3 regions of the Achromobacter sp. RW408 genome follow, and region 1 is predicted to be linked to each of the others. Evidence: predicted binding sites of a transcription regulator. Region 1 holds the regulator's gene; each other region holds the start of a gene.
What was found. Region 1 encodes HrcA, which represses chaperone genes, less so after heat shock. Its sites were predicted from a motif close to TTAGCACTCNNNNNNNNNGAGTGCTAA; they were not measured.
Positions count from the first base shown of each region.

Region 2: the regulator HrcA is predicted to act here: its motif matches at 2,554-2,580, upstream of rpoH (RNA polymerase sigma factor RpoH).
Region 3: the regulator HrcA is predicted to act here: its motif matches at 1,583-1,609, upstream of groES (co-chaperone GroES).

Region 1 covers NZ_QHHO01000022.1:278,553-285,825, reverse strand. Annotated here, with positions in the region: gene recN (DNA repair protein RecN) at 1-1,309, opposite strand, end outside; gene DK459_RS03530 (NAD kinase) at 1,323-2,222, opposite strand; gene hrcA (heat-inducible transcriptional repressor HrcA) at 2,352-3,356, shown strand; gene hemH (ferrochelatase) at 3,402-4,493, shown strand; gene DK459_RS03515 (hypothetical protein) at 4,506-4,739, shown strand; gene grpE (nucleotide exchange factor GrpE) at 4,947-5,504, shown strand; gene DK459_RS03505 (thioredoxin family protein) at 5,519-5,923, shown strand; gene dnaK (molecular chaperone DnaK) at 6,005-7,273, shown strand, end outside.
Region 2 covers NZ_QHHO01000049.1:1,962,020-1,969,292, reverse strand. Annotated here, with positions in the region: gene DK459_RS28500 (cation:proton antiporter) at 1-204, opposite strand, end outside; gene DK459_RS28495 (phosphodiesterase) at 393-1,235, shown strand; gene rpoH (RNA polymerase sigma factor RpoH) at 1,623-2,507, opposite strand; gene DK459_RS28485 (hypothetical protein) at 2,716-3,405, opposite strand; gene fghA (S-formylglutathione hydrolase) at 3,502-4,365, opposite strand; gene DK459_RS28475 (hypothetical protein) at 4,601-5,404, shown strand; gene DK459_RS28470 (glutamate synthase-related protein) at 5,758-7,273, shown strand, end outside.
Region 3 covers NZ_QHHO01000040.1:306,871-314,143, forward strand. Annotated here, with positions in the region: gene groL (chaperonin GroEL) at 1-1,200, opposite strand, end outside; gene groES (co-chaperone GroES) at 1,238-1,525, opposite strand; partial or broken gene DK459_RS08990 (O-acetyl-ADP-ribose deacetylase) at 1,777-1,881, shown strand; gene DK459_RS08995 (lysozyme inhibitor LprI family protein) at 2,081-2,827, shown strand; gene DK459_RS09000 (hypothetical protein) at 3,003-3,485, shown strand; gene DK459_RS09005 (TonB-dependent siderophore receptor) at 3,561-6,038, opposite strand; gene DK459_RS09010 (FecR domain-containing protein) at 6,171-7,199, opposite strand; gene DK459_RS09015 (sigma-70 family RNA polymerase sigma factor) at 7,204-7,273, opposite strand, start outside.

The DNA.
Region 1 (7,273 bases):
GCGCCAGCGAGATGCGCGACAGTTCTCCGCCGGACGCGACCTTGGCCAGCGGCCGCGGCGTGGTGCCGGCGTGGCCGGCCACCAGGAATTCGACGTGTTCATTACCGTGGGCCGACGGCGCGGCGGCGGCCAGCGTGGGTTCGAACTTGCCACCCTGCATGGCCAGGGTCTGCATCGCCTGGGTGACCTGCTTGCCGAGATCCTTGGCGACCTTGCGGCGCGCAGTGGTGAGCTTGGCGGCGGCGGCGTCGTACTGCGCCTGCGCCGCCTGCGCCTGGGCGCGCAGCGCGTCGATGTCGGCGGCGGCCTGCAGGGCCGAGAGCTCGGCATGCAGGCTGTCGCGCAAGGCGCATAGCGCCTCGGGTTCGGTGCGGAACTTGCGCGCCGTCTCGAACACCGCGCTCAGGCGCGCCTCGACGTCGGCCAGCCGGCGCGGATCGAGATCGACGCGGCTGACATAGTTGTTCAGGTCGGACACGGCTTCGCTGATGGCGATGCGGGCCGATTCGAGTTCGTCGTAGATGCCCTGCAGGCCGGTGTCGTGCCGCAGCATCTGCTGGATGCGCTGGTTGGCCGCGGTCAGCCGGTGGTGGGCGGAGTCGCCTTCGCCATCGAGCGCGTCCAGGATCTGCGTGGCGCCGTCCAGCAGCGACTGCGAATGCGACAGGCGGGTGTGCTCGGATTGCAGGGCGTCCCATTCGTCCGGCGCAAGGCCGAGACGGTCGAGCTCATCTACCTGCCACTGCAAGCGTTCGCGTTCGGCCGCCAGGCCCGCGGCGTCTTTTTCGGCCAGCTCCAGCTGCCGCGCCAGCGCGCGCCATTGCTTCCAGGCCTGGGCTACCCCCTGGCGCAGCTCGCCGTGGCCGCCATGCGCGTCCAGCAGGTCGCGCTGGGCTTCCGGGCGCATCAGGCTCTGGTGCGCATGCTGGCCGTGGATGTCGACCAGGCTGTCGCCCAGTTCGCGCAATTGCGCCACCGTGGCGGGCGTGCCGTTGATGTAGGCGCGGCTGCGGCCCTGCGCGTCGATCACGCGGCGCAGCGCCAGTTCGTCGTCGGCGTCGATCTCGCGTTCGGCCAGCCAGGCGCGCAGCGCCGGCGGCGTGTCGAAGACGGCGGTGATGTCGGCGCGGGCGGCGCCTTCGCGCAGCACGCTGACGTCGCCGCGCTCGCCCAGCGCCAGCGCCAGCGCGTCGACGAGGATGGATTTGCCCGCCCCGGTCTCGCCGGAGAAGACGGTGAAGCCGGGACCGAAATGGATCTCGGTCTGCTCGACGATGACGAAGTCGCGGATGTGCAGGGTGCGCAGCATGTCGGGGCGCTTACTACTCTACGTTGTCGGTGGCCTGCGGCATCAGGTTCCAGTGCAGCTTGCGGCGCAGGGTGGAAAAGAAGCTGTAGCCTTCCGGATGCACGAAGCGGATGGTGTAGGGCGCGCGCTGCACCACGATGCGGTCGCCGGGCTGCAGGTCGGACCAGGTCTGCATGTCGAAATGCACGCTGGCCCCGACTTCGACGCGGCCCATGGCGGTGAGCGTCATGTTCAGCACGCCGCTGTCGGGAATGACGATGGGACGGTTGGACAGGGTCTGCGGCGCCACCGGCACCAGCACCATGGCGTTCATGCCGGGGTGCAGGATCGGGCCGTTGGCCGACAGCGCATAGGCGGTCGAGCCGGTGGGCGTGGCGATGATCAGGCCGTCGGCGCGTTGCGTGTACATGAAGGCGCCGTCGAGTTCGACGCGCACCTCGATCATGCCGCCGCGCCCGGCGCGGTTCAGCACCACGTCGTTCAGGGCCGAGGCCGCGTACATCTGCTGGTCGCCGCGCCAGGCGCTGCCTTCGAGCAGCATGCGCTCTTCGATCTGGAAGTTGCCCTCCAGCACGCGCGTCAGCGCGCCGTGCGCGTCCTGCACGGGAATGTCGGTGATGAAACCCAGGTGGCCGTGGTTGATGCCGACCACCGGCACGCCGTAGGGCGCGAGGTGGCGCGCGGCGCCCAGCACCGTGCCGTCGCCGCCCATGACCACCGCCAGCGACGCATCCTTGCCGATCTCTTCGTAAGTGGCGACCGGGTATTCCGTGAGGCCGGTGTTGCGGGCCGTGTCGGCATCGACGAGCACCTGCCGCCCGGCCTGCGTGAGCGCGTGCGCGAGCGCCCTTAGCGGAGTGGCCAGGCCGGTGTCCTGGTATCTGCCGATCAGCGCGACGGTAGGAAAGTGCATGGTGGCGAGGCGAATCAGAAAAACGAAATCGGTCCGGAATCGGGCCTGTTAGCCGATTATATGGGGCCGCATATCGGCTTGCGGGACAAAAATCGCCTTAATTGGAAAAGATTCCCTAAAATACCCGCTATGGATGACCGCGCACGCGCATTACTGAAAGCGTTGATCGAACGCTACATCGCCGATGGGCAACCAGTCGGCTCGCGGACGCTATCGAAGGTTTTCGATCTGTCGCCCGCGACCATCCGCAACGTCATGGCGGACCTGGAAGAACTGGGCCTGATCCACAGTCCGCACACGTCCGCGGGGCGCATTCCCACGCCCCGTGGCTACCGCATGTTCGTCGATTCGCTGCTGGCGGTGCAGTCCTACCAGCTCGAACCCCACAACATGGGCGACATGCTGGCGGCGGCCGAGCCCACCCGCGCGGTCAACGCCGCCGCGGCGCTGCTGTCGAACCTGACCCAGTTCGCCGGCGTGGTGCTGACTCCCAAGCGGGCCCAGGTCTTTCGCCAGATCGAATTCATCCGCCTGTCCGACAAGCGCGTGCTGCTGATCATCGTCACGCCCGACGGCGACGTGCAGAACCGCATCCTGTTCGTGCAGCGCGACTACGCCGAGGCCGAACTGCTGGAGGCGGGCAATTTCTTCAACGTCCATTTCGCCGGCAAGTCCTTCGACGCGGTGCGGCGCACCCTCTCGACCGAACTGGCGCAGTTGCGCGAAGACATCTCCCGGCTGATGCAGGCGGCGGTCGAGGCCAGCGCCGAAGCGGCCGAGGATGGCGACGCCGTGGTCATCTCGGGCGAGCGCAAGCTGCTCGACGTCACCGACATCGCGTCCGACATGGACCGCCTGCGCAAGATGTTCTCGCTGTTCGAGAAAAAGACCGACCTGCTGCAGCTGCTCGACGTGTCGAGCCGGGCGCAGGGGGTGCAGATCTACATCGGCGGCGATTCCCAGCTGGTGCCGATGGAAGAGGTCTCGGTCATCACCGCGCCCTACGGCGTGGACGGCAAGGTGGTCGGCACGCTCGGCGTGATCGGCCCGACCCGCATGGCCTACGAGCGCGTCATCCCGATCGTGGACATCACGGCGCGCCTGCTGTCCAACGCCCTCAGCCACAACCAGTAGTCCCACCCGAACCGACATCCTCCTGGCGGAGGAAGGGGAGTTTTTGTGTTTCTTCGCCTGTTCAAGTATCTCTGGCCTGAACGCTACCTGCCCGAAGCCGAGCAGGAAGACCCCTTCAACGAAGATCCGCCGCCGCGGGTCGAAGGCAAGGTCGGCGTGCTGCTGGTGAACCTTGGCACGCCGGACACCCCTGGCAAGAAGGACATCCGCAAGTACCTGGGCGAATTCCTGTCGGATCCCCGCGTGATCGAAATCCCGCGCTATCTCTGGAAGCCGATCCTGCACGGCCTGGTGCTGACGCTGCGTCCCAAGAAACTGGAGCCGCGCTATGCCGGCGTCTGGCTCAAGGACGGCTCGCCGCTGATGGTCTACAGCCGCCGCCAGGCCGAAGGCGTGCAGGCGGCCTTGAGCGCCGCCGGCGTCGAGGCGGTGGTCGAGCTGGGCATGCGCTACGGCAATCCCTCGATCCCCGACGCCATCTCGCGCTTGCGGGCGCAAGGATGCGAACGCATCCTGACCGTGCCGCTGTACCCGCAGTATGCCGCCAGCACCACCGCCACCGTGGTCGATGCCGTCACGCGCCATGCGGCCCGGCTGCGCGACCAGCCGGAAATGCGCTTCATCAAGCGCTTCCACCAGGAACCCCTCTACCTGGATCCGCTGGCCGCCAGCATCGAGGCGCATTGGCGCGAGCACGGCAAGCCGCAGAAACTGGTCATGAGTTTCCACGGATTGCCGCGTTATTCCATCGAGCTGGGCGATCCGTATTACCGCGACTGCATGGAAACCGCGCGGCTGCTGTCGCAGCGCCTCTCGCTGCCGCGCGAGCAGATCGAAGTGACCTTCCAGAGCCGCTTCGGCACCGCCCGCTGGCTCGAGCCCTATACCGAACCCACCCTCAAGGCGCTGGCCGCCTCGGGTGTGACCGAGGTGGATGTGGTGTGTCCGGGATTTGTGGCAGACTGTCTGGAAACCCTGGAAGAGATCAGCCTGGAGTGCCGCGACGCCTTTCTTGGCGCGGGCGGCAGGCAATTCCGTTACATTCCGGCGCTGAACGACGATCCGGCCTGGATCGCAGGGTTGGCCACTCTGGTGGAACGGCACTTGCAGGGGTGGCCCACGCATTCACGGACTTGAAGGAGAGGGCGCATGCACCATGATCCCAAGACGGGCAAGATTGTGAAAAAGGGGAACGTCAGCACCCCGGTGGACGAGGATCAGGTCGAACACGAGCTGGACGAGGCGCTGGCCGAGACCTTCCCCGCAAGCGACCCGATCGCCATCAACCCGGAACCCGACGACGACCCTGCCGTCGACCGGGCCCTGAAAGATACCTTTCCCGCCAGCGACGCGCCGGCCCCGGCCCAGCCGGGCAAGAAATGACCTGTCGTTGACCGGGCCGGACGGGCATTTTGCCCCCTGATCCTGGGCGTCTGGAGGGGCTCCAGGAAAACGGCGGGCTTTTTGCCGTGGATTCCGCCCCGTCCCAAGGGTGGTCCGCGACGGGGAATATTTGCTTTCCCGGGCTTGAAATAGGGGTATTGGCCCCCATTCATGTCTGCGAAAGCCATTCTTTTTGGAGGATTCCCCATGACGGCACCCAACGAGCCTGTAGATCAGACGCCCGGATTCGGCGATGACGCCGATGCGGCCCCCGCCGCCCAGGACGCCGCGCAGGCCGAGCTGAACGAGTTGCGCGCCCAGCTGGACGCGGCCCAGGCTACCGTCAATGAGCAGCAGGACCAGCTTCTGCGCGTGCGCGCCGAAGCCGAGAACGTGCGCCGCCGCGCCCAGGAGGAAGTCTCCAAGGCGCGCAAGTTCGGCATCGAGTCGTTCGCGGAAAGCCTGGTGCCGGTCAAGGACAGCCTGGAGGCCGCGCTGGCCCAGGCCGACCAGACCGTGGACACGCTGCGCGAAGGCGTCGAAGTGACGCTCAAGCAGCTGGCCGCCGCCTTCGAGCGCAACCTGCTCAAGGAAATCGCGCCGGTCCAGGGCGACAAGTTCGATCCGCACCTGCACCAGGCCATTTCGTCGATTCCCGCCGAGCAGCCCGCCAACACGGTGGTGCAACTGCTGCAGAAAGGCTACGTCATCGCCGATCGCACGCTGCGCCCGGCGCTGGTAGTGGTGTCCGCCGGCCAAGGCTGAGCGGGCGGCGCGCCATGACCGATCCCCGTTTCGACCCGGCGCAGGTCTTCGCGGTCTTCGACATGCGGCATGTCGACTCCGCGGGATTCGACGCGGCCGTGGTCCAGGCGCCGGGATCGGACCTGCGCTGCGTGTTCCTGTGGGGCCAGGATTGCTATAACTGCAATCTCTTCAAGCAGGCGGCATTGCTGCACCAGGAAACCCTGCTGGGCCTGGGCCTGACCTGGTTCGAGGCTGACGTCTACGCCGACGAACCCCTGGGCCGTCGCTTTTCCCTGCATGGCGTCCCCACTTTTGTGCTTTACCGGGCCGGAAAGCGGCTCGGCCGCATTACCGGTTGGCCCGGATTGCCCCAGTTCACGGCGGCGATCCGGCGCCTGCAGGAAACCCCGGCGGAAAATTCCAGCCAGGCGTCTTGAAAAACCCTGCGGGCAGCCCCAGTTATGTGGGGACAGGAAATTTCTCTCCAATTTCACAGATTTATCCAAGGTAACCCGACCATGAGCAAAATTATTGGCATCGACCTGGGCACGACCAACAGCTGCGTGGCTGTCATGGACGGCGGTCAGGTCAAGATCATCGAAAACGCCGAAGGCGCCCGCACCACCCCCTCGATCGTCGCTTACATGGACGACGGCGAAACCCTGGTGGGCGCGCCCGCCAAGCGCCAGGCAGTGACCAACCCCAAGAACACCCTGTACGCGGTGAAGCGCCTGATCGGCCGCAAGTTCGAGGAAAAGGCGGTTCAGAAGGACATCAACCTGATGCCCTATGCCATCGTCAAGGCCGACAACGGCGACGCCTGGGTGGAAGTGCGCGGCAAGAAGATGGCGCCTCCCCAAGTGTCGGCCGACGTGCTGCGCAAGATGAAGAAGACCGCCGAGGACTACCTGGGCGAGGAAGTGACCGAGGCCGTCATCACGGTGCCGGCGTACTTCAACGACAGCCAGCGCCAGGCCACCAAGGATGCCGGTCGCATCGCCGGCCTGGAAGTCAAGCGCATCATCAACGAGCCGACCGCGGCCGCGCTGGCCTTCGGCCTGGACAAGACCGAAAAGGGCGACCGCAAGATCGCCGTGTATGACCTGGGCGGCGGCACGTTCGACGTGTCCATCATCGAAATCGCCGACGTCGATGGCGAAAAGCAGTTCGAAGTGCTGTCGACCAACGGCGACACCTTCCTGGGCGGCGAAGACTTCGACCAGCGCATCATCGACTACATCATCGGCGAGTTCAAGAAGGAACAAGGCGTCGATCTGTCCAAGGATGTGCTGGCCCTGCAGCGCCTGAAGGAAGCCGCCGAAAAGGCCAAGATCGAGCTGTCCTCCAGCCAGCAGACCGAGATCAACCTGCCGTACATCACGGCCGACGCCTCGGGTCCGAAGCACCTGAACCTGAAGATCACGCGCGCCAAGCTGGAAGCGCTGGTCGAGGAACTGATCGAACGCACCATCGAGCCCTGCCGCGTGGCCATCAAGGACGCCGGCGTGAAGGTTTCCGACATCGACGACGTGATCCTGGTTGGCGGCATGACCCGCATGCCCAAGGTCCAGGAAAAGGTGAAGGAATTCTTCGGCAAGGATCCGCGCAAGGACGTGAACCCCGACGAAGCCGTCGCCGCTGGCGCCGCCATCCAGGGTTCCGTGCTGTCGGGCGACCGCAAGGACGTGCTGCTGCTGGACGTCACCCCCCTGTCCCTGGGTATTGAAACCCTGGGCGGTGTGATGACCAAGATGATCCAGAAGAACACGACCATCCCGACCCGGTTC
Region 2 (7,273 bases), on a different contig from region 1:
AATCTCGAAGCGTTCCAGCGAATCCAGGAAGTCGCCGATCCAGCTCGGCGCCCAGCCATGGACGTGCACGATGATGCCCAGCAGGCAGCCGACGATTGCCAGCAGCACCGAATAGGGCAGCTTGAGGCGCCCGGCCAGCGGCGGCATGAAGCACACCAGGGTCAACAGCCCGGCCAGGCCGAATACGAGAAAACCTACATCCATGGATAGCGCCGCGTTCCGATCGTGAAGCTTGTGAGAAGTTTCACAAGAATAGCGGGTTTTCCTGTCGATTCCGGCGAACAGATCGTTCGGCCGCACGTTTCGTTACCCTGGCCGGCGCGGGCGATACGCGCCCGGGCGTGTTTTTTCGGTAAGGTAGGGGCCGTGCAGAAACTTCGCAGGAGCCGTACTTGGTACGCGTCCACTCCCTGGCACGGCGCAATGACGCGCCCGCCATGCTGGTCCAATTGACGGATTGCCATCTTTTCGGCGAGCCGGAAACCGTGATGCTTGGCGTCAATACCGACGCCAGCCTGCGCGCCGTGCTGCGGCAGATCGAGGCCGACGGCAAACGCCCCGACCTGCTGCTGGCCACCGGCGATTTGTCCCAGGACGGCGAGCCCGCCGCCTATCGACGCCTGGCCGCCATGCTTGGCGCCGCCCCGGCGCTGGACGGCGCCCGCATCCGTTGCCTGCCCGGCAACCACGACCTGCCATCCGCGCTGCGCCAGGAACTGCCCGAATGGTCGACGCCGGTGACCGACGTCGGCGCATGGCGCGTGATCTCGCTGGACACCACCGTGCCGGGCTCGAACGCCGGCCACCTGCCCGACAGCCAACTGGATCTGCTGGAGGCCGCGCTGGCCGAAGCGCCCGGGCGCCACACACTGCTGGCCATGCACCACAACCCGATGCAGATCGACAGCCACTGGCACGACTCGATGATGATCGACAATCCCCAGGCGCTGTTCAAGTTGCTGACGCGCTGGCCGCAGGTGCGGGTACTGCTGTGGGGCCACGTGCATCACGAGTTCGACCGCCGCCGCCACAACCTGCGCATGCTGGCCACGCCTTCCACCTGCTTCCAGTTCAGCATCCGCGATGGCAAGCACGTGGTCGACAACCTCGCGCCCGGCTACCGCTGGATCAAGCTCTACCAGGACGGCTCCATGGCCACCGGCGTGCGGCGCGTGCAGGACGCGCTGTGGCACACGGGCGCCCAGCCCGGTCCGGACAGCGCGCGGGCGGCCTGAGAGCCGGCGGCCTGACAACCCCACAACGCTTTGGCAGCGCGGCCGCCTGCTACGTCACGCGTTTGGCGCGCGCAATAAAAAACGGGGCACCATATGCGTGGTGCCCCGCAAGCATCCGTCTCATAGGGGAGGGGAAAGAGGAGAAGCCGAGACGGATGACAAGACTGCCAACCAAAGTTCGCGGTCTACGTGAAGTTAGGCGGGGCGAGCTTCATTAAGTTTCTGAAATCGCCCGTTATTTCGCAGCGAATTTGTATCAATTTATTGGTGCGCCGCGACCATCGCCGCGGCGTCCCCCTCCCGCCGGCGCGCACGGCCGTCGGCGCAAAGCAAAAGGGCCGCGAATCGCGGCCCTCTGCATGGGTACGGCGGGGAAGCAGTCAGCAATCAGGCAGCCAGGTTGCCGCGCATCTTCTTCAACGCCGCGGCCTCGATCTGGCGGATGCGTTCGGCCGACACGCCGAATTCCTGCGCCAGTTCGTGCAACGTGGCGCCGCCGTCGTCCTGCAGCCAGCGGGCTTCGACGATGCGACGCGAACGCGGATCCAGCGCTTCCAGCGCGCTGGACAGCCCCGAGCTCTGCAACTGGTCGCGGGCGGCGCGTTCCAGCACGCGGGTCGGCTCCTGGCGGCCCTCGTCGGACAGGTAGGCGATGGGCGCGTAGCTGTCGTCATCGTCGTCCTGGTTCTCGAGCGACATGTCGCGGCCCGACAGGCGCACTTCCATTTCGCTGACGTCTTCGCGGCGCACGTTCAGTTCGCGGGCGATGTGATCGACCTGCTCGGGATCCAGCGTCTGTCCGTCCGGACGCATGCTGCGCAGGTTGAAGAACAGCTTGCGCTGGGCCTTGGTGGTGGCCACCTTTACCAGGCGCCAGTTGCGGATGATGTATTCGTGGATCTCGGCCTTGATCCAGTGCACGGCGAACGACACCAGGCGCACGCCGCGCTCGGGGTCGAAACGCTTGACGGCCTTCATCAGGCCGACATTGCCTTCCTGGATCAGGTCGGCGTGGGGCAAGCCATAACCCAGGTACTGGCGCGCCACCGACACCACCAGGCGCAGGTGCGACAGCACCAGCTCGCGCGCGGCGCCCAGGTCTTCGCTGTCGCGCAGGCGACGGCCGAGTTCGGTTTCGCGTTCGGCCGACAGGACCGGCAGGCGGTTCACGGCCGAGATGTAGGCATCGATCGTGCCGAGTGCGCCCGGATTGGCGATGGCCAACGCCAGGGCGTTGCCGGACGTGGCCAACGAGGTACTGGGTTGCTTCATTGCGGCGGTCTCCGGAATGCAAAGGGGTAAAGACATGGATTCGATGTTAGCACTCTAGTAAAGGGAGTGCTAATTCGACTATTGCGGCGCGTCAAAGTTTCCCTTTTATAGGGCGTCCCCAATTTTAATTTGCCTGTCTTGCCCCCGGCGGCGGCCGGCTTTGTGTCATGGGGGCCGGGGCGCGCGTCGCGACCGGCGGGCCGGACGCCTACCAGCCCAGGCGCTTCAAGCCGGCGGCGGTGGCCTCGCCGTCCGGCCGCACGAACAAGGCGCCGCGCGGATCCATGTAGACCTGGTAGGTGGCGCCGTCGAACAACGGCATGTAGGCCGCGCTGCCGAATTGGACATCGACGAAGGGAAACCAGTTCGGGAAGCTCTGCTTGAGCGAACCCAGGTCCGGCGCAGGCCAGTCGTCCAGGGCGTGGACCGAGCGGGTGGCCGAGGCCTCGCGCGCCGCATCGCTATATCGGCCGGACAGGCGTTCCAGGCGATACAACGGCGGCAGGCCAGCCATCAGCGCCGGCAGTTTCCAGCGCACCACGCGGGCGTCGATCTGCCACTGGTCGCCATAGAGCACATACCGCTTGGCGCCCACGCCCGGCGCGGTGGCGCTGACCTGGAACTGGCCCTCGGCCTGCTGGCGCACCTCGATGCGCGCCACCGGCTCGTCGGTGGTCAGGCGGAAGAACTGCACCAGCGACAGGGCCAGCAGCCCCGAGACGCCACCCAGCAACAGCAGCATCAGGCCAAACAGGCGGCGCACGGGCCGGAACTGGAAGGCGCGCCGGCCGCGCTCATCGCGCGGACCGCCCCGGCCCAGCAGCATCGCCATGCCCGGCAGGAAAAGGACCACCGCGGCCAGCAGGATCCAGACGAAGGGAGCGATTCCGTTGATCAAATCAGGCGATCCTATGCATAGAGCGCCGCGGCCGGGCGTCGGATGCCGGGCGCCCCGGGCCTGTCTCGGCAGGCCGCCCAGTATAGAAGCGGGGCGTCAGGCCGCCGGTTTTCCAAGCCGCTCGACGTGAAACCGGATGTGATCCTCGATGAACGTGGAGATGAAGTAATAGCCGTGGTCGTAACCTTCCTGGCGGCGCAGTTCCAGCGGCTGGCCGGCGGTGGCGCAGGCGGCCTCGAATACCTCGGGATACAACTGCTCGGCCAGGAACTGGTCGGCCGTGCCCTGATCGATCAGGATGCCCGCGGGAAACGGCTGGCGCAAGCCGCGCATCAGCGCCGAGGCATCGTAGGCGGCCCAGTCGTCGGGATTTTCGCCCAGGTAGGCGCCGAACGCCTTCTTGCCCCAGGGGCACAGGCTGGGCGCCGCGATCGGGGCAAAGGCCGAGACCGAACGGAACTGGCCAGGGTTGCGCAGCGCCAGCACCAGGGCGCCATGGCCGCCCATCGAGTGCCCGAAGATGCCGACGCGCGCGGCGTCGCCGGGCAGCGCGCTGGTGACGATGGCGTGCAATTCACGCGTCACGTAGCTGTCCATGCGGTAATGGGCGCGCCAGGGGCCGGTGGTGGCGTCCAGATAGAAGCCGGCGCCGGTGCCCAGGTCCCAGCTTTCGTCCTCGCCGGGCACGTTGGCGCCCCGCGGGCTGGTATCGGGCGCCACCAGCATCACGCCCAGCTCGGCGGCCAGGCGCTGCGCGCCGGCCTTGATCATGAAGGTTTCCTCGGTGCAGGTCAGGCCGGCCAGGTAGAACAGCACCGGCACCGGCCCCTGCTCGGCCTGGGGCGGGACGAACACGGAAAAACGCATCGGCAGGCCGATCTCGGCCGACTCATGGCGGTAATAGCGCTGCGAACCGCCAAAACAGCGATGCTGGGAAATGAGTTCCAGGGCGGCGGGCATGGCAGCGGTCTCCGGGTCTGAGGCTGAACAAAATTCGGGCGGGATTAGGGTATATCCACGGTACGACGATCCGTCGCCGAATGTTAACCTGCCCGAAACACGGAGTCCTTCCCACAAAAAGTATCGATTCCGTGCCCATATTGTGATCGCGGGACTTGACCAGCGACCACCGTGGCACTATTTATATACGTGAGAGAAGACAACCCGTTCTTCTGGAAGCGCAAGCCCTGACACTATGGCCCGTCTGCCCCGTCTGTACGCCCCTGGGCTGCCCCAACTGGTGCAGGCCAACTTCATTCAGCCATTGGCGGCGCCGTCCCAGCCCGCCCCGGCCGATATCCTCAACCAGCTTGCCGCGTGGCTGGGCGAATCCGCCCAGCGTCATCGTGTGTCGGTGCACGGCTGGCTGCTTGCCAACGATCGCATCCTGCTGCTGGCCACGCCCGCCGACGAGGAAGGCCTGCCGCGCCTGATGCAGACGCTGGGCCGCAACCTGGCCGCGCGCCTGCGCGGCGGCCGGGTGTTCGCCGGCCGCTACCGCTCGGCCCTGCTCGAGCCCGGCGCCTGGGTGCTGCCGGCGCTGGTGTGGCTGGAAACCTATCCGGTGCGCAGCGGCGCCTCGCAAGATCCCGATTCCTGGCCGTGGTCGTCGGCTTCCAGCCACACCGGCAACACCACCGCCGCCCCGGCGCAGTGGCAGTCCGATCATGCCGACTACTGGGCCTGCGGCAACACGCCGTTCGACCGCCAGGCCAATTACCGCAAACGTCTGCAGGACGGCCTGTCGCGCGAGGAAACCCAGCGCATCGACCAGGCGGTCTCTGGCCAATGGGCGCTGGGCGGCCCGAGTTTCATCGCCAGCCTGGCGCATACCGCCAGCCGCCGCGTGGCGCCAGGCCAGCGCGGACGCCCGCGCAAGAAGCCGGCCGCGCCGGCCGCCGTCGATGCCGACCCGGCCGCGTCCACGCCACCGGCCTCGCCGCCGACTGCCAACGGCCACGGACCGGGTTCCGGCAACGGCGGCGGTTCCACTTCCTGACACAGCGCCTTCGGGCGCTTTTTCATGGCCGTTTCGGGACGCACCGACCGACGGCGGCCTGCGCTTGCCGGCCGCCGGTCGGTGCGCTGCCAAAAAACATCACAATAAACGGGGACGTACCATCACGAAAACAGGGGGTAATCCACCCTGGCGCCACCCCTTGCGAAAGGTGCACCCTGGGAAGCCTTGTCTGACGCGCCTGTTGATGCGTCACCATATTAATGCTCTACGGCGGTGCATTGCTTTAATTAGGGTCACACCCCTTATATTCTTATTGCACCCTACTACGCGCGGGGGTATTGTCCGTTCCTGCACTGCAACATTGGAACGCAGTCTTTACTGCGGAGCGCGCCATGCCCCACACCACCCCGAACGATTCCTGTCCCACCCCCAAGGCGACCCCGATCGATGCCAGCCGCATCGGTCTGCCGCCCGCCCAGGGCCTGTACCACCCCAAGAACGAACATGACGCCTGTGGCGTGGGCTTCGTGGCGCACATCAAGGGCAAGAAAAGCCACGCCATCATCCAGCAGGGCCTGAAGATCCTGGAGAACCTCGATCACCGCGGCGCGGTGGGCGCGGACAAGCTGATGGGCGACGGCGCCGGCATCCTGATCCAGATTCCCGACACGCTCTACCGCGACGAGTTCGCCCAGCATGGCATCACCCTGCCGCCGCCCGGCGAATACGGCGTGGCCATGGTGTTCCTGCCCAAGGAAACCGCCTCGCGCCTGGCCTGCGAACAGGAACTGGAGCGCTCGGTGCGCGCCGAAGGCCAGGTCGTGCTGGGCTGGCGCAACGTGCCCGTGGACGTCGACATGCCGATGTCGCCCACCGTGCGCGACTGCGAACCCGTGATCCGCCAGCTGTTCATCGGCCGCGGCGCCGACGTGATGGTGCCCGACGCGCTGGAACGCAAGCTGTACGTGATCCGCAAGACCGCCAGCCACGCCATCCAGAACATGCACCTGGCGCATGGCAAGGAATATTTCGTGCCCTCGGCCTCGGTGCGCACCGTGGTCTACAAGGGCCTGCTGCTGGCCGACCAGGTCGGCCGCTACTACCGCGACCTGGCCGACCCGCGCACCGTGTCGGCGCTGGCGCTGGTGCACCAACGCTTCTCGACCAACACCTTCCCCGCCTGGCCGCTGGCCCACCCCTACCGCATGATCGCCCACAACGGCGAAATCAACACGGTCAAGGGCAACTTCAACTGGCTGCGCGCCCGCGAAGGCATGATGCAGTCGGCCGTGCTGGGCGACGACCTGAAAAAGCTCTACCCCATCGTCTACGAAGGCCAGTCGGACACCGCCACGTTCGACAACTGCCTGGAACTGCTGGTGAACTCGGGCTACTCGCTGGCCCACGCCATGATGATGATGATCCCGGAAGCCTGGGAACAGCACACGCAGATGGACGAAAGCCGCCGCGCTTTCTATGAGTACCACGCCGCCATGATGGAGCCGTGGGACGGCCCCGCCGCGGTCGCCTTCACCGACGGCCGCCAGATCGGCGCCACGCTCGACCGCAACGGCCTGCGCCCGGCGCGCTACCTGGTGACCGACGACGATATGGTCATCCTGGCCTCGGAAGCCGGCACCCTGTCGATCCCCGAGAACCGCATCATCAAGAAGTGGCGCCTGCAGCCGGGCAAGATGTTCCTGATCGACCTGGAGCAAGGTCGCATCATCGACGACGCCGAGATCAAGCTGCAATTGGCCAACAGCCGTCCGTACCGCCAGTGGATCGAGCGGCTGCAGATCAAGCTGGAATCGCTGCCGGCCCCGCGCCAGGCCGGCGTGCCGGCGCAATCGTCGGTGTCGCTGCTGGATCGCCAGCAGGCCTTCGGCTGGACCCAGGAAGACTACA
Region 3 (7,273 bases), on a different contig from region 1:
CAGGGCGTCTTCGACGCGAGCCTTCTTTTCCTTCATTTCGACTTCGGTGGCAGCGCCAACGCGAATCACGGCAACGCCGCCGGCCAGCTTGGCCACGCGTTCTTGCAGCTTTTCACGGTCGTAGTCGGAAGTGGCTTCTTCGATCTGGATGCGGATCTGCTTGACGCGCGCTTCGATCGACTTGCTGTCGCCAGCGCCGTCGATGATCGTGGTGTTTTCCTTGCCCACTTCGATGCGCTTGGCTTGACCCAGCTCGGCCAGGGTGGCCTTTTCCAGCGACATGCCGGTTTCTTCGGAGATCACCGTGCCGCCCGTCAGGATGGCGATGTCTTCCAGCATGGCCTTGCGGCGGTCGCCGAAGCCAGGCGCCTTGACGGCGGTGGTCTTCAGGATGCCACGGATGTTGTTGACCACCAGGGTCGCCAGGGCTTCGCCCTCGACGTCTTCGGCGATGATCAGCAGCGGACGGCTCGACTTGGCGACTTGTTCCAGCACCGGCAGCAGGTCACGGATGTTGCTGATCTTCTTGTCGAAGATCAGGACGAACGGATCTTCCAGCGCGGCGACTTGCTTTTCCGGGCTGTTGATGAAGTAGGGCGACAGGTAGCCGCGGTCGAATTGCATGCCTTCGACGACGTCCAGCTCGTTTTCCAGCGACTTGCCGTCTTCGACGGTGATGACGCCTTCCTTGCCGACCTTGTCCATCGCGTCAGCGATGATCTGGCCGATCGAGGAATCGCTGTTGGCCGAGATCGAGCCGACCTGGGCGATTTCCTTGCTGGTCGTGACCGGCTTGGATTGCTTCTTCAGTTCGGCGACGGCGGCGGCGACAGCCTTGTCGATGCCGCGCTTCAGGTCGATCGGGTTGAAACCGGCGGCAACGTACTTCAGGCCTTCCTGAACGATGGCCTGGGCCAGCACGGTGGCGGTGGTGGTGCCGTCACCGGCGTTGTCGGAGGTCTTGGAGGCGACGTCCTTGACCAGCTGGGCGCCGATGTTCTCGAACTTGTCCTTCAGTTCGATTTCCTTGGCGACGGAGACGCCGTCCTTGGTCACGGTCGGGGCGCCGAACGAGCGCTCCAGCACGACGTTGCGACCCTTGGGGCCCAGGGTGGTCTTGACGGCGTTGGCGAGGACATTCACGCCACGGACGATGCGCACGCGGGCGTCGTCACCGAACAGTACTTGCTTGGCAGCCATTTGTTAGCTTCCTTCGAAAATTCGTTTGAGGCAGGGTTTACTGGACCACGGCGAGGATTTCGTCCTCGCGGATGACGAGCAGCTCTTCGCCATCGACCTTGACGGCCTGGCCGGCGTACTTGCCGAACAGAACCTTGTCGCCAGCCTTCAGGTCGACCGGCAGGATCTTGCCGTCTTCGGTCTTCTTGCCGGGGCCGACGGCCACGACTTCACCCTGGTCGGGCTTTTCAGCGGCGCTGTCGGGGATGACGATGCCCGACGCAGTCTTGCGCTCGTTTTCGAGGCGTTTGACGATCACGCGATCGCCCAGGGGACGCAAGGCCATGAGGAACTCCTGTTACTAAAGAAGAAAGTGAATGATCGGTTGGGCCCGGGAGGACTGTTAGCACTCACCGGAGTCGAGTGCTAATTATAGGGATGATGTTCCGGGGTTCAAGGGGGAGAGCGGTGGCTGTTACATATGGGGCGGGCGGCAATGCGCCTTGTGGTGCGTCCCTTTTTTTGGCGGATTGAGCTGAAGGGTCCGGGGGGCGAGAGTCTGCGCAAGAAGTTCTCTCACGCCCAAGGAGCCAATACATGCCCGCCAGCCTGCGCGCAATTCAATCGGATATCACGAAGCTTCGCGTGGACGCCATCGTCAACGCCGCGAATTCCTCATTGCTTGGGGCGGAGAGTGTCGAATTTCGTTCGACTTGAGATTCGGTTCACTGAAGTTGGCACGTGGACGAGTGTAGGTTGAGGCGGCGTGTGGATTGAAAGCCCGTTCATTGGCAGGCCGTGCCTTGATCAATAGGGTATATATCCACTGAAGAGAGACTTGCTAGCATGTGTTGTGCTGTACGAAAGACATCATCGACATACAACTTGAGAAGATAGGATCATGACCCAGCCGCATTCAAGACGCCCACCCGCTTACGTACTGAAGACACGGTATACACCTGCGATGAAGCTTCTCTTTACGTTGGGCCTCGCAATGCTGGGGACCTACGCCCAAGCCGCCAGTTTTGATTGCAACAAGGCCGCGAGCACGACGGAAAAGTTGATCTGTAGCGATGCCGAGACCTCCGCGCTGGATGGCAAATTGCAGGGGGCCTATAAGGCAGCACTAGCCGCAACCGATGCCTATGGCAAGAAAGCGTTGGCTGAAGAACAGCGCAACTGGATCAAATACGCGCGTGGCATTTGTCAAGACAGCGCCTGCCTGCGGCAAGCATACACAAGCCGCATCGCCCTGCTGGCGCGTAATGAGAAACGTATTGCCAATGGCGAGGTGTACTCGGACTGCAAGCTGCCGGGCAACCAAACCGCCAGTGGCGAATGCGTCAATGTTGTGCCGATTCGTGATCCCAACTCCCGCGTGGAATCGTTCAACCAATCGCTGGAGCAGCAGAAGCAAAACGGCCGAATCATCGGTTGTAGCCGGCTGATTGATCTGCCGGTTGGCGTCGCCGGAAGTAATCACAGTTTTGGCGGTTCCTGCGTATTGCAGGAAGGCACGCAGCGCAAGGACGTGAGGATCTGCAACGACGATATGTTCGGTCATTTCCAAGTAGAGCCGTCCACGCCCCAGGATGCCTCGGACAAGCGCCTGGTCGACTTTACCTACGCGCAATGCTATGGCGGTTGATGGTAAGCGCCTGCTGCTTTTCACCGGGCGACCTTCTTCACTATGAGCGCATATTGAACCGGCCGCAGGCATGAGGCGATCGGGGCGCGGCCTTCAGTGTGCGAACACGGCCCGCTTTCGGGCCGCCGCAAGCCGCGAGCGCGTGTCCGATCGCGCTTCATATCCCGAGACCGACATGACATCGCAACCGCAACGCTTCCTGGATCATCTTGCCGCACACGGCTGGACCTTGCGGCGGACCACGTCCGAGCCGACGCCGGCGGCCGCGCCGCCGGGCGACCGGCACGGCTATGGCGCTTTCCTGGCGACGTTCACCGAATTGCACAACGCGGACCAGACACGCTGGTTCCTGAGCGCGGCCGACCACGACGGCACGGCGGACAGCGCCTTTGCCTGGCACACGCTGCGCGACATCAGCCTGGAGGCCGCGCTGGACGAGGCCGGCCGGCAGGCGGTCCTGGACTTCTGGCGGCGGCACACGCTGATCTACATGAGCGTTGCCGGTGAATACGAATTCCTGGCGATAGAGGGAGATTCGGGCCGCATCGTGCACGGCATCGAGCCGGAATTCGAGGACACCCGCGAGGTCGCCCCGAGCCTGGCGGCCCTGTTCGAAGACATGATGGCGGGCCGCGCCGCGGCCGCGCTGCTGGCCTAACGTCGTCCGCAACCCTTGGGCCGCGCGAAGGCGCCGCGACGGCGTCGAAGCGCTTGCTGTCGGCCTCATGCCTTCTCAAAAATCGTAGCGCAGCGTCACGCCGGCGAATCGTGGCGAACCGTAATGTCCATAACTGCCACCGATGCCCTGGTAGTAGGCCTTGTCGAACAGGTTGTTGATGTTCAACGTCGCGGCCAGCTTCTTGTTGAACTGGTAGCGTGCCATCAGGTTGACCACCGTGTACGCGTCCTGCTTGACCGTGCTGTCATAACGGCTGAAGTACAACGAGGTCTTCGACGTCCAGTCGACGCCGCCGCCCACCGTCAGCCTGTTCCACGCCCCACCCAGCCGGTACGTGGTCCACAGGCGCAGCGTGTCGACCGGCTGCTGGGTCAGCAACTGCGCGCCTTGCGCGTCTTCGGTTTTGGCATGGCTGAATCCCGCATGCAGGTTCCAACCCGGCAGGATTTCGCCGGCCACTTCCAGGTCGATGCCGGTGGTTCTCGCGCCTTTGGCCGCGCGGTAAGCCGCGTTGTCCGTGCCCGGCACCGTATAGCCCGCGTCCAGTTCGGCGACGTTGTCTTTCTGGGACCGGTAGATCGCCACGCTGGTGTTCAGGCGACGGTTCAGGAATTCCCCTTTCCAGCCCATCTCGTAGTTCTTGCCCACGATGGGGTCGAGCACGTTGCCATTGCGGTCCTGGGACGATTGCGGCTGGAAGATGTCGGTGTAGCTGGCATAGACCGATTGCTCGGGCGTCAGGTCGTAGACAATGCCCGCGTAAGGGGTGATTTCGCCGCGCGCGCGCAGGGTGTAGGTTTGCAGGAAGCTGTCGGCCGGGCTTTCATAGTAATAGTCGTAGTGGTAGTCGGACCGTCGGGCGCCCAGGATCAGGTGCACGTCATTGACCGGGTTCAGACGCAGCGCCGCATAGCTGCCATTCTGGCGTGACTTCACATTGAAGATCTCGCCCACGGTTCCGGTGTTGCCCGGCCGCGCCATGTTGTTGCCCCAGGTGCTGAAATCGACCGTGGACACGCCTACGTCCCAGCCTTTGTGCTTGTTCTCGTAGTGCTGGAAATTGAAGCCCGCAATGAAATCATGCGTCCGGCCGCCCAGATCGAACGGGCCCTGGATCGTCACGTCCACGCCGGTCTGGGTTTGCGTCGCGCCAGCCCGGTAGGCCAGCATGCCCGCGCGGCCCGTGGCCTGGTCCAGGAAGGAGCGGCCCGAACCCACCCGATACGAGCCGTTCAGGTTGGAGCGTTCCACGTCCATGTGGTTGGCGGCGACCTTGAATTGCCAGTCATGCGCCAATGCCTGCTCGAAGTTCAGCGTGTAGTTGGTGGTCTTGAATTCGTCGTACATCCAGCGCGCGCCCGAGCTGGTCGAGCGCGTGAAGTCCGTCCGCTGGCCGTTGGTGTAGAGCAAGGGCACACCTGGCGCGCCCGTCGCCTTGTAGCGTTGGTGGTCGATGCCGAACCGCAGCAGCGTGGTGTCCGTCAGGTCGACTTCGACCACGCCGTACAACACGTCCTTGTCCTGCGTGTAGGCGTCCATGAACGTGTGGTTGTCCTGCTTGGCGACCACCATCCGGCCGCGCAGCGTTCCGTTGCTGCTCAGAGGGCCGGAGATATCGGCTTCAGCGCGATAAAGATCCCAAGAGCCTGCTCCCACCTGCGCGTAGGCCTGGAACTCGTGCGTGGGGCGCTTGCGGATCAGGTTGACGGTGCCGCTGGGGCTGCCGGCTCCCGTCATCAGGCCGGTGGCGCCGCGCACCACTTCCACGCGGTCATACAACGCCATGTCGAGCAAGGTGCTCGGCATGGTGCGTGACTGGTTCACCTGCGTGGTGGTCACGCCGTCCAGTTGATAGGTATCCATGGCGCTGCCGCGCGAATAGATGTTGAAGCGTTCGCCGCCATCCTGCGACATGGTGATGCCCGGCGTCTGGTGCAGCACGTCGGTCATGCTGTTGAGCTGCTGATCCTCGATCTGCTGCCGGGTGATGACGCTGATCGATTGCGGCGTTTCCCTGATCGACAGGTTCATCTTCGTCGCGGTGTTGCTGACGGGCACCGTGTAGCTGCCCGTGCCTTCGCTGACGGGCGCGTCGAAGCTGCCGAACACGGCGACCGGTTCCAGGACTGCGGCTGCGTTCGCATCAGCGCTTTCGGCGCGCAGGGTGTACGCGTTGTCGCTTTGCCGGACAGCCCGCAGCCCGGACCCGATGAGCAGCGCCTGGAAGGCTGCCTGCACCGTGTAGCGGCCCTGCAGGCCAGCCGTGGCCTTGCCTTGCGTGAGCGTGCCCGGCGCGGTCAGGAACACGCCGGCGTCCGCGGCCAGCTGGTTGAGGGCGGCGGTCAAGGGGCCGGCCGGGATGGCATAGTCGCGTGTGTCGTTGGCCTGGGCTTGCGCCGTCGGTGCCCACGCCGCCGCGCCGCCGGTCAGGCCGGCAACGGCCAGGTGCAGGGTAAGCGCGAAGGGCCGGATGGCAAAACGCGGGGCGGTATCGGGCGCGCGGTCGGCGCGCAGGCGGGTACGGCGAAACATGAGATGAAAGTCCCTCAAGGCGTGGTGGTGAGCAGCGAGAGGGAAACCGTCGGCGGGTAGGCCTGATCTTCTCTCATTCCGTAAATCGGATGAGATTCAAAAACCCGAACTGGTTCTCGGAAAAATTTCTTGTCAGCGCGCGACGATCGATGTCCACCATGGCAGTGGCCGTTGCACGCGCACGGGCAGATTGCGTTCCAGCAAGTCCAGCGCGCGGTCGGGGTCGTCGGCGGGGAATACGCCCATGACGAGCATGTCGGCGACTTCCGGCGCCACGCCCAGATAGCCTTTGCGGTAACGTCCCAGCTCATTGACGAGCGTTTTCAAGGGGAGGTTGTCGGCCAGCACGACGCCCCGGCTCCACGCTTGGCGGGCGGGGTCGGCGCGCGCGGTGGACAGGATGCGTTCGGCATTGAAGCGGGCTTGGCCGCCTGCCATGACGTTGACCGTCGCGCCGGCACGGTTGCGCACCGCCACTTCGCCGTCATAGACGTCCAGTTGAACCTGGTCTTGCGCCAGGCGCACGCTGAAACGCGTGCCCAAGGCCTGCATGCGTCCAAAACGGGATTCGACATAGAACGGCCGCCGCGCAGGGTCGGGTGCCGTATCGATCAGGATCTCCCCGGCCAGCAGCGTCAAGCGGCGGGCGGCGTCGCGGTAATCCACATCCATTGCGCTTCTGGCGTTGAGCCAGATTCTGGATCCGTCTGTCAGCAGCAGGTCGCGCCGTTCTCCCGTGCCGGTGGCGTGGTCGGCGGCTAGCGCCAGTGCCTGATCGCGCAGCGGCGTATGGCGCCACCCCTGCCAGCCCAACAAGCTCGTGCCCAGCACGATGGCGCCGCCGCCCAGCAGTCGACGCCGTTTGAGCACGCCTTTGCGAGCCGCGGCGGCGCCCGCCAGCGCCGCTTCGCCTCCACCCACGCGCAGCGGCTCGAACCGCTGGCTGACGGCTTCGACGTGATGCCATGCCGTGGCGTGCTCGGTTCGCTCGCGCAGCCAGGCCTGCCACGCCTTCCTGTCCTGCTCGGTGACGCGATCCGCGCGCAACAGGGCAAACCAGTCGGCGGCCTGTTGCAGGCTGTCGAAATCGGCCGCCTGCAAGCGGCCTGGCGAGGGCGCGGCCCCATTGCCGGGAGGCGGATTTGGCAACGGCGGCGCCATGCTCCTATCTGCCCAGCCCGGCATCGATCAAGGCGCATTGCAGCATGCCCTGGGCGATGTATTTCTGGACCATG